DNA from 3 places in the Geobacter sp. genome. Region 3 is predicted to be linked to each of the others. Evidence: riboswitches for the same ligand, from Rfam matches in the RefSeq annotation. Region 3 holds a riboswitch; each other region holds the start of a gene.
The links. Region 3 has a riboswitch for molybdenum cofactor ahead of RCH91_RS15350 (aldehyde ferredoxin oxidoreductase N-terminal domain-containing protein). Riboswitches for the same ligand answer to the same signal wherever they lie in the genome.
Positions count from the first base shown of each region.

Region 1: another riboswitch for molybdenum cofactor. It lies ahead of RCH91_RS20190 (aldehyde ferredoxin oxidoreductase C-terminal domain-containing protein); the one in region 3 lies ahead of RCH91_RS15350 (aldehyde ferredoxin oxidoreductase N-terminal domain-containing protein).
Region 2: another riboswitch for molybdenum cofactor. It lies ahead of RCH91_RS04195 (molybdenum cofactor biosynthesis protein MoaE); the one in region 3 lies ahead of RCH91_RS15350 (aldehyde ferredoxin oxidoreductase N-terminal domain-containing protein).

Region 1 is NZ_JAUQXO010000087.1:11,093-14,362, forward strand. It holds gene RCH91_RS20180 (electron transfer flavoprotein subunit beta) at 1-161, shown strand, start outside; gene mftF (mycofactocin biosynthesis glycosyltransferase MftF) at 158-1,591, shown strand; molybdenum cofactor riboswitch at 1,601-1,723, shown strand; gene RCH91_RS20190 (aldehyde ferredoxin oxidoreductase C-terminal domain-containing protein) at 1,761-3,270, shown strand, end outside.
Region 2 is NZ_JAUQXO010000019.1:10,457-13,726, reverse strand. It holds gene RCH91_RS04200 (porin) at 1-1,026, opposite strand, end outside; gene RCH91_RS04195 (molybdenum cofactor biosynthesis protein MoaE) at 1,101-1,484, opposite strand; molybdenum cofactor riboswitch at 1,560-1,678, opposite strand; gene RCH91_RS04190 (HesA/MoeB/ThiF family protein) at 1,745-2,587, opposite strand; gene RCH91_RS04185 (MoaD/ThiS family protein) at 2,592-2,816, opposite strand; gene RCH91_RS04180 (aldehyde ferredoxin oxidoreductase family protein) at 2,921-3,270, opposite strand, start outside.
Region 3 is NZ_JAUQXO010000065.1:39,690-42,959, forward strand. It holds gene RCH91_RS15345 (VWA domain-containing protein) at 1-942, shown strand, start outside; molybdenum cofactor riboswitch at 1,039-1,160, shown strand; gene RCH91_RS15350 (aldehyde ferredoxin oxidoreductase N-terminal domain-containing protein) at 1,529-3,270, shown strand, end outside.

The DNA.
Region 1 (3,270 bases), on a different contig from region 3:
CGGACCCGCAGCTCCCCGCCTTCGAGCGGATAATCTCCCTTCTCTCGGGCGGCATCAAGGCCCGTGAGGGGAAAACACATCTTCTCTCGGCTGATGAAACGACCACGGAGCTTTTGAGGATTTTTCGCGAAGAGGGAATCGCACCGGAGGCAGCGTCATGATCTATCGCCTGTCGCGGCATGTGGAACTGATGGAACGGGGGGGTGAAAACTTTCTCGTAACAAAGACTCCCCTCTGCGTCCTTCGCCTGAACCGTTCCCTGACGGAACTCGTCAGGCGCGGGATGGAGGGTCCCCTGTCCGCCGCGACCGCCGCCGAGGCCGACGTCCTCGAGCACCTGGCGGCAAAGGGCTTCATGGAGCGGCTCCGGAATGCACCGGAACAACCGTCGGCGCTTCCCACCGTCAGTGTAGTCATCCCCGTCAAGGACCGGGCGGAGGAGCTCAAACGCTGCCTTGCTTCACTCGCCACCCTCACCTATCCCCGGGAGAAGCTCCAGATAATTGTGGTGGACGACGGGAGCAGCGACGACTCTGCAGAGGTGGCGCGGCAGGCCGGAGCCCGGGTGGTCTCGTCGGGGGGTACGGGCCGGGGACCGGCGGCGGCCCGCAATGTGGGGGCGGCGGCCGCCCGGGGTGATATCCTCGCCTTCATCGATTCCGACTGCACCGCCTCCAGGGAGTGGCTCGCGGAGCTGATTCCGGCCTTCGACGATCATCGGACGGCGGCCGTGGGGGGACTGGTGGACGGCATGTGCACCGAATCGACCGTGGACCGCTACGAGGCGGTCATGTCCAGCCTCTCCCTCGGCTCCCGGGAGCGCACGGGAAGCGGCGGAGACGACACCTTCTACCTGCCGAGCTGCAACCTCCTGGTTCGCCGCCTCACGTTCCGCAGCGTGGACGGCTTCGACGACACCATGCACGTGGGCGAAGACGTGGACCTGACCTGGCGTCTGCGGGACGAGGGGTGGACCATCGCCTACCTGCCGGCGGGAAGGGTCCTGCACGAGCACCGGAGCACGCTTCGCTCGTTCATGTCCCGCCGCTTCGATTACGGCACCTCCGAGGGGATGCTCCAGATCCTCCATCCCCACCGCCGCAAGCGGATGGTCGTTCCGCCGCTCCTGGCCCTGCTCCTTGCCCTCTGCGTCATGGCTCCGTTCACCGGGGGGTGGACACTCCTCATGGCCGCGGGGGTCCTGGCGGTGGACGCAACGGTCGTGCGGGTGCGGTTCGCCCGCCGGAAGCTGCCCGTCGGGCTTCCTGCCCTGGTGTCCGGCCGGCTGCGAGCCCTGGGGAGCCTCGTCTACTATCTCAGCTACCACCTGATTCGCTACTACGCCATCCCCCTCCTGGCCCTCTCCCTGTTCTTCCCGCTCTTCGGCCTGGTGGCCATCGGTGTTCTGGGGTGCGCGGCAAAGGTGGATCACGGGATCAAGAAGCCGCGGCTGTCATTCATTCGCTTCACCGGCATCTACCTGTTGGAGCAGGTCGCCTACGGGGCCGGGGTCTTCTGGGGATGCCTGAGCAGACGGTGTTTCGCTTCCTACCGGGTGGTGATTCTCCGGCAGATGGAAGCGGCCGGCTAGAAAAGATACATAGTACACTTTCTCCGAGCCTGCCTTCCTGCGGGGATGATGGTTGTCCCATGGTGTCAGGCCACTGGGTTTTGCCGGAAACGGCAAAGCCTCCCTTTGGAAAGGAGAATTATCGTGGCTGAAGACCACACAATCCAGGAAAAGGGAAAGGAGTAAACGCATGGACAAGATTGCTCGGATCAACATGGGAGCAGCGGGTGGCCCCACGGTAACAGTGGAAGGGCTCGGCGAGTATGCCGGGCTCGGCGGGCGGGCGATGACATCGCTGGTCGTTGCCAAGGAAGTGCACCCCCTCTGCCATCCGCTGGGGGCAGAGAACAAGCTGGTGATCGCTCCCGGCATGCTGAGCGGCACCACCGGCTCCATGACCGGCCGGCTGTCGGTGGGGTGCAAGAGCCCCCTCACCGGCACCATCAAGGAGTCCAACGCCGGGGGCCAGGCCGCCCAGGTGCTGGCGCGGCTCGGCTACGCCGCGGTCATCCTCGAAGGGAAGCCCGAGGGTGACGACCTCTACAAGATCCTCATCAACAAGGACGGCATCCAGGTCATCGTCGACAACAGCCTGAAGGAGCTGGACAACTACCCTGTCATCGAGAAACTGCGGAAGGAGTATGGGGACAAGGTCGCCTACATGTCCATCGGCACCGCCGGTGAGAGAAAGCTCCTGGCGGCTTCCATCGCCTGCACCGACCCTGAGCTCCGTCCGACCCGCCACTGCGGCCGCGGCGGCGTTGGGGCGGTCATGGGCGCCAAGCGGGTCAAGGCGATCATCCTTGACGACGCGGGGATGAAGATGCGCCCGCCGAAGGATCCCGAGAAGTACCGGGACGCCAACCGGAAGTTCGTGGAGGGGCTGCGCAAGCACCCGGTCACCGGCGAGGGGCTCCCGGCCTACGGCACCAACGTGCTGACCAACGTCCTCAACGAGGCGGGGGGCTACCCCACTTACAACTTCAAAACAGGGCAATACGCCGGCGCCGCCAACATCAGCGGCGAGGCCCAGGCGGAACTGGAAGTGAAGCGGGGCGGTACCGCCACCCACGGCTGCCACCGGGGCTGCGTAATTCAGTGTTCCGGCATCTATAACGACAAGGACGGCCACTACCTCACCAAGCAGCCTGAATACGAGACGGTCTGGTCCCATGGCGGGCACTGCGGCATCGACGACCTGGACACCATCGCCCGCCTCGACTTCATGGACGACAATATCGGCGTCGACACCATCGAGATGGGGGTCACCATCGGGGTGGCCATGGATGCGGGAGTCATTCAGTTCGGTGACCGCGAGGGGGCCATCCGGCTCATGGAGGAGGTCGGCAAGGGGACACCGCTGGGGCGCATCCTCGGCAGCGGCGCCGCCGTAACCGGCAAGGTGTTCGGCGTGGAGCGGGTGCCGGTGGTCAAGGACCAGGCGCTCCCCGCCTACGACCCCCGCCCCATCCAGGGGATCGGCGTCACCTATGCCACGAGCACCCAGGGTGCCGATCACACCGCGGGCTACGCCATTGCCACCAACATCCTCAAGGTGGGCGGCGACGTGGATCCGTTAAAGACCGAGGGGCAGATCGAGCTGTCGCGCAATCTGCAGATCGCCACCGCCGCCATCGACTCCACCGGCATGTGCCTCTTCATCGCCTTTGCCATCATGGACCAGCCGGAGACCTTCCAGG
Region 2 (3,270 bases), on a different contig from region 3:
CGACAGGCCATGCCACTTGAAGGCTGCATCGAAGCCCGCGGTATGGAAGTCAACAGATTCTTTCACATTATTGATTCGTTGTGCTGCTGTCGTTATGACCCCTGAGGAGTTGCCCATTCCGAACCAGCCCGGCGCGGAAAGCGGGTCGGAGCTGCTTATGGTTTTGGCGAAGTTTACGTTGTTGGATTCCAGGCCACTCGTGCCGCTACCTGTGGTGCCGCTGAGGGTATTGAAATAATAGTTGGCGCCGATGGAAAGAAGCGGTTTTTCGCTGTTCTCCAGATCGGCCTCGGAATACGCCATCTCTCCAAGAGGGTTGAGCGCAAGACGTACGTTGAAGGCGTTGTCGCTGGTCGACCGGAAAGTATTCTGGCCCACACCGCCATATCCTCCGAGGCTATAGGCGAAGAGACCTTTGGCGACCTTGCCGTGTATTTCGATTCCCGTGTCGTATCCGGGCGCAAACGCCGTCGTTACCGGGGAACTGTCCACGAACTGGTTGTTGGCGGTGGACGTGATCCACTGCCGGCCGAACTGGACCTTGTTCTGCCCGAACCGGAACTGCACCTCGTCCATAAGGCGATAATTGAGCCAGACCGACTCGAGCAGCCCCCCATTTTTTGTCGTGCCGCTGCTGATATTGATGAAGTTCATGTCCAGCTTGTAGGTCACGTCCTTGGTAAAGGCATAGCCCCCCAGCAGAAGCTTGGCCCTTTTTATCTCGAACCTGCTGGTGTTCTGTGCGCTGCCTGAGCTGCTATCGTTGTCGTTATCCTTGTCCAGATAACTATACCGGGTCTGGATCTGACCACCGATGTTAAGTTGAAATTTCTCATCCGGCGAGGTCAGGCTGATACCGTTGCCGACCTTGAAGTTCACCGGCTTGCTCTTCGTCACCTCCTTGTAGTCCTCCTCGGTGATCACCCCCTTTTCCTTCAAAACATCCTCAAGGGTCTTGGCTTCCACTCCCTGAGCCGCCATCGCGCCGGTGAAAAGAAGTGCTGCTGCAATGGTCCTTCCGTCCATGATTGCCTCCTTCAGATTGAATTGCAACGGGGCATGCCCCATGATGACCGATTTCAAATTGTTAGTGCCAGTTCCTATTCCGCGAGGCGTTCCCGTTTGCAGACGGTGGTCATTTTCTTCAAGCGGGCAATGCCGTGGCGGCAGGCGGCAAAGGCGTCCTCGCTGTTGGGGGAGCTGGCGGCCACCAGCGAGATGATATCGCCGACGTGCAGGCACCCCTCCCTTCGGACCAGGAGTACATCCTCCAGCTTCCACTTCAGAAGGAGCTCGGCGACGATGGCGTCAAGCTCTTCCTCGGCACCTTCCTCGAACCGGTATTCGATGGAGTCCGTCGGTGCGCCTGATCCGCCGTCCTTCTTCACCACGGCGTAGTGCAGGACAACCGAACCGGCGGTCTTGTTCGAGATGAGCCCGTATGTCGTTGACGGGTCGATGGGGGTATCGGTGATGACGACCATGAAATGGCTCCTCGTCCTGTCGGCGGATACAACGAAAAAGGCCCCCTTCCTGAATGGAAAGAGGCCCTGGGACGCATGGCAACCGGGGATCTCCTTTTCAAAAGGGAGGCGCCGCCGTTTCCAGCGGAACCCGTTGGCCGGGCGCCGTGAGGTCTGGACCTGGTAGGCGCTGCGGCTCGGAGAGGGTGTCGAATTTTCAGTAATCTCGCATGCAACAGGCCGACCTGTCAACTTTTTCCTTATGGCGGAGCGGGTCTCCGCTACTCTCCGACCGCCGCCAGGGGGGGCTCGATCCGCACTTCCTCGAACTCCATGTCGAGGAGGTTCACGAAGAGCATCCGCTGACGCAGGGATTCTCCCTCGCCGAGGAGGACCTTGCAGGTCTCGGCCACCTGGAGGCTGGCCACTACGGCAGGGGTGAAGGAAGGGTTGCCGAGCCGCGTTTCAACCCCTTTCGGCTCTGCCCATCGGCCGAAGATGTAGGGCGAGATGTCTTCGCCGGGGAGTTGGGTGGCCACCTGTCCGTACCAGCCGCCAATGGCGCCATGCACCACAGGGATTGCCATCTCCCGGCATAGTTCCACCAGTTCCAGCCGGGTGGTTATGCTGTCCAGCCCGTCCACCACGGCATCGGCCCCTTCAAGCATCTTCCGGCCGTTGGTCGCTGAAAATGCGTCCTGGATTGGCGTGATGGTCACGGCCGGATTGATCTCTCTGACCCGTGCTGCCGCCACCGCCACCTTCGGTGCCCCCAGGTGGGCGGGGGAGGAGAGTATCTGGCGGTTCAGGTTGTGCTCCTCGAAGATGTCGGGGTCAACGACCACCAGATGTCCAACACCCAGCCGGGCCAGTTCCTCTATGATATACCCCCCGAGACCGCCGCTCCCGATGACCACGACTCTGCTCCGGAAGAGACGCAGCTGCATGCCGACGGTGATGGTCTGGCGATTGCGCTGGTAGCGGGCGGGCATCAGCCCCAGTTGGAGGATGGTTTCCTCCGCCTCCCCGATGGTGAGGTCGTACCGCTCTGCCGCGTCAGTCTGAACCGCCCAGGGAATGACGTCTCCCAGGGCGTGCCTCTGCAGGAACATGCGCAATTCCATAACGCTATCCTCCGCCCACGAGCGGGAACAGGGACAGGGTGTCACCGTCCAACAGCCGGTGATCCAGCGTGGCGTGCCGGCTGTTGACCAGCACAATCCCGACTTCCTTTTCCGGGATTTTCAACTCACTGGCGATGTTTGCGGGGGTGGCCCCCGGGTCGTACCTTTTCGTTACCGCGGCAAAGCGCCCTACCCGGAACATGGCGAACAGTTTTACGGTGATCTCCATTGCATTTCCCCCGACGGCCAGGCGGCCTGATGTGCTCGGCGGGCGCGGACACTGATGGTGCCCGCGCCCGTATTTCATATGTATTCCGCTTTGCGAAGCATCGGCTAGAAGTTCCAGAATTCGTCAATCTCCGCGTCGCTGAAATCCCAGACGGCGTTGTGGGGCGCCACCGGTTCGGTCTTGAAAAACTCGGGGAGGCGGTCATGCTCCTTGGTGAACCCTGCCTCGATGTTGAACTGCCGCTCGACCTTCAGAATATGCTTGCCCAGGTTCGTTACGTCATCGCCGGTCAGGCTGATGCCGAAACGGGCGTTGATCATGTCGATGAGGGCCGGCAGGCACTCGGGGATGTCCAGGGCCGGGAAGGCGACGAAGATGCACATGCCGGTGGAATCCACGGCCGCCGTGGCGATCTGCAGGTTGCGGGAAAGCTCCACCTGGCCGTCCTTTTTCA
Region 3 (3,270 bases):
AAGGATAAGATTCTGGAGTGGCTCCAGGGTCAGCTGGCGCCGCTTCGGCTCTCCGCCGAAGAGATAGAAAAGATGAAGTCGCTCAGTCTGGATGAGCTGCTGCGTGAGCTGGAGAAAAGGCTCAAGGAACAGGATGAAGCCCATCACGGAGGCCGGAAGTGGATCGGCACAGGGGGAACGAGTCCGTTCGGTTTCAATGGCAGCCATCCGTCCGGCATCTCCTTCGCTTCGGAGCGAGGCAGCGGTAGTGCCGCATTGCAGGCATTTGCCCGCCGGTACCGCAACCTGCGCAGCGACCTGACGCTCGATGTGCGCCAGATCAGCGTGGCCCTGAAGCGCCTGCGGGATCTGAAGGATTCCGGAGCCGAAGAGGCTCTGGATCTGGGGGGCACCATCGACAAGACCTGCAGGAACGCCGGGGAGATCGACCTGGTCTTTGCCCGGGAGCGGGAGAACAATGTCCGGCTTCTGCTGGTGATGGATTCGGGTGGCTCCATGGAGCCTTTCCGCGCCCTCTCCGAACGTCTCTTTTCCGCGGCCAACAAGCTCAACCACTTCAAGGATTTCCGCGCCTTCTATTTTCACAACTGCGTGTACGAAAAGCTCTATGCCGACCTGGAAACCGACGAGTTCGTTCCCACGGCCGATGTCCTCCGCGAGTACGGCAAGAACTACCGTCTCATCGTGGTTGGCGATGCCGCCATGGCGCCCTATGAACTGTTTTACCACTCCGGCTCGCTGGAGCATTTTCATGGGAACACGACCAAGGGGATCGAATGGCTCCGGCAGACCGCCGAGGCCTTTCCCCAGCGGGCCTGGATGAACCCCCTGCCGGAGAATACCTGGACCCACTACGAGACCGTTCCAGCGGTGGGAGGGCTCTTCCCCATGTTCCCCCTGACCTTGGAAGGATTGGGGCGAGCCGTGCGGCATCTGCTGTAACGGCAGGACTATCGTTGTACTACGCGACCAGATCCTTCATCCTCCAGGGATTTTTTTCTTGACAAAAAATGGTAATGTAGTACTTATTTACTACAAATAGACAACAGTCTCCGAGCCGCGGCGCCTAACAGGGAAATCCCTCATGGCGGTCCGGCCTATGGGTACCGCTGGAAACGGCGCTGCCTTCCTTATGCAAAGGGGACCCAACGGCCCGGAGTCATGTCCGGGACGTCAAGGGGCCTTTCTATCCAGAGAGAGCCCTTTTTGTTTTCCGGTGATTGATTAGCCGAGGGGCGAAGGGAGGACCAGACGAACGTATTCGCCAGATTAATGCAGGGGGGGTATCAGATTAACTAAACACGTATAGGGAGGGGATAACCATGAGACGCGAAGAGGCTGGATGTTATTTGGAAATTAACGTGGCGACGGGAAACATTGAACGGGTAGCAACCGACCCCAAGCAGATGGAGCTTCTTGGGAACCGGGGCCGCAGCGTCAAGGAGGTGTGCGGAGGCTTTTGCCAGCATTCACTGCAGACGTGCCTCAGGATAGCAGACTAAATGAGAGAGGGGAGAGAGGGGTAAACATGAGATACGCAGAGGCAGGATATTATTTAGAAGTGGACTTGGCGACGGGAAACATTGAACGGGTAGCAACCGATCCCAAGTTGATGGAGCTTCATCTTGGGGGGCTGGGGACCAGCGTCAAGGAACACTGGGACAGGGTTCCCCCAGAGGTCAAGGCCTTTGATCCCGAGAATCTGCTCATATTCAGTACCGGGTTATTAAACGGTACGCCGGTGTTCAGTGCCAATCGTACCGTCATCTCCTTTGTTTCTCCCCAGTCGGGCACGTTGGCCTATCCCATGATGGGGGGATTTTTCGCGGCGGAAATGAAGTATGCCGGTTATGACAAGATAATCTTCAAGAACAAGTCCCCTGACTGGGTCTATCTGTGGGTTAACAATGGCAAGGTGGAGATACGTGATGCCACGCATTTGCAGGGAAAAGGCGCTGTTGAAACCCAGGAACTCATTCGAAAAGAACTGAATCAGCCGAAAGCCCAGATAGCTGCCATCGGGCTGGCCGGTGAGAACCGGGTTTTCACGGCTTCCATCGAACAGTCAAGATCGAGCGCCAGCAGACTCGGGGGCGGCGCCGTAATGGGGGACAAAAAGATAAAGGCGGTAGCTATTCGTGGCACAGGCGATGTTTTCCTTGCTCGACCGGAAGAGTTTATGAAGCATCTGAACGATGTGACCAACTATATAAACTTCCGGAACACCAACCCCATCAAGGATGTTATGACCATTATGTCCGGGATCGGCTCTCCCCAGGAGATGAAGCATACCGATGAGAAGTGGCACACCGAAAATTTCGCGTGGGGCAATGCCCGCACCCGGAGAAGGGATTTCTGGACCGATGAAATCGATGCCTCCTGGACAAAGTCGCAACATGGTGCGGTAAAGCGGCTGATAAGCTGCTTTAACTGTCCGCAGCATTGCGGCGGATTGATTTCCCACAAGGATACTCCACGGTACATGGCGAAATGCTTCGGGAAACTTACCTATGCCATGGCGGCGTATGTCGATGACCTGGATTTTTCCTGGGAAATCCTGCAACGGGCTACGGAGTACGGGGTCGATTCCTTCTCAACCCCGCAAATCCTGGCCTTCGCTGTCGAACTCTATGAAGCCGGCATTCTTACCGACAAAGACTTCGCGGGATGTCCGTCCGATAAGGCGGGTCGATTCTTCTGGTTGCTCGACAGGGTTGTGCGGCGGGAAGGTATCGGCGATGTGCTGGCTGACGGCGTCTATTTTGCGGCCCGTAAGATCGGCAATGGCGCGGAAGAATTCGATCACAACACCATCAAGAAACATGAGCAGCTCCCCATCAAGCTGGGTACGCTGGACCCACTCTATTTCCTCATGTATTCCACGAACGAGAAGATAAGTATTACGCAGATGGAAGGTCAATGGCCCCAGTCGGCATTTCCCACGATGGAGCAGCGGGAGGAGTTTGTCAGGGATTGGCCCCAGCTTCCCGATGAAAAGTTCAAGCAATATCTGCTGGACTGGGAACCACGAGGAGAAAAAGCGATCCCGTATTATCCGACCCCTGACATAGCCTCTGAAATTGTGGATTGGATGGAGATGATGCACAACATTGATGATGCCTGCGGCATGTGCTGCGGTATGTCATCGTTTTGCTTCAAACCTCCCTATCATATTCACAACTATCCGCAATTGATCTCGGCAGCGACCGGAATGGATCTGGATGAAGCTGGTCTGAAGAAAATTGTCAACAGAAGCCGTAATTTACACAG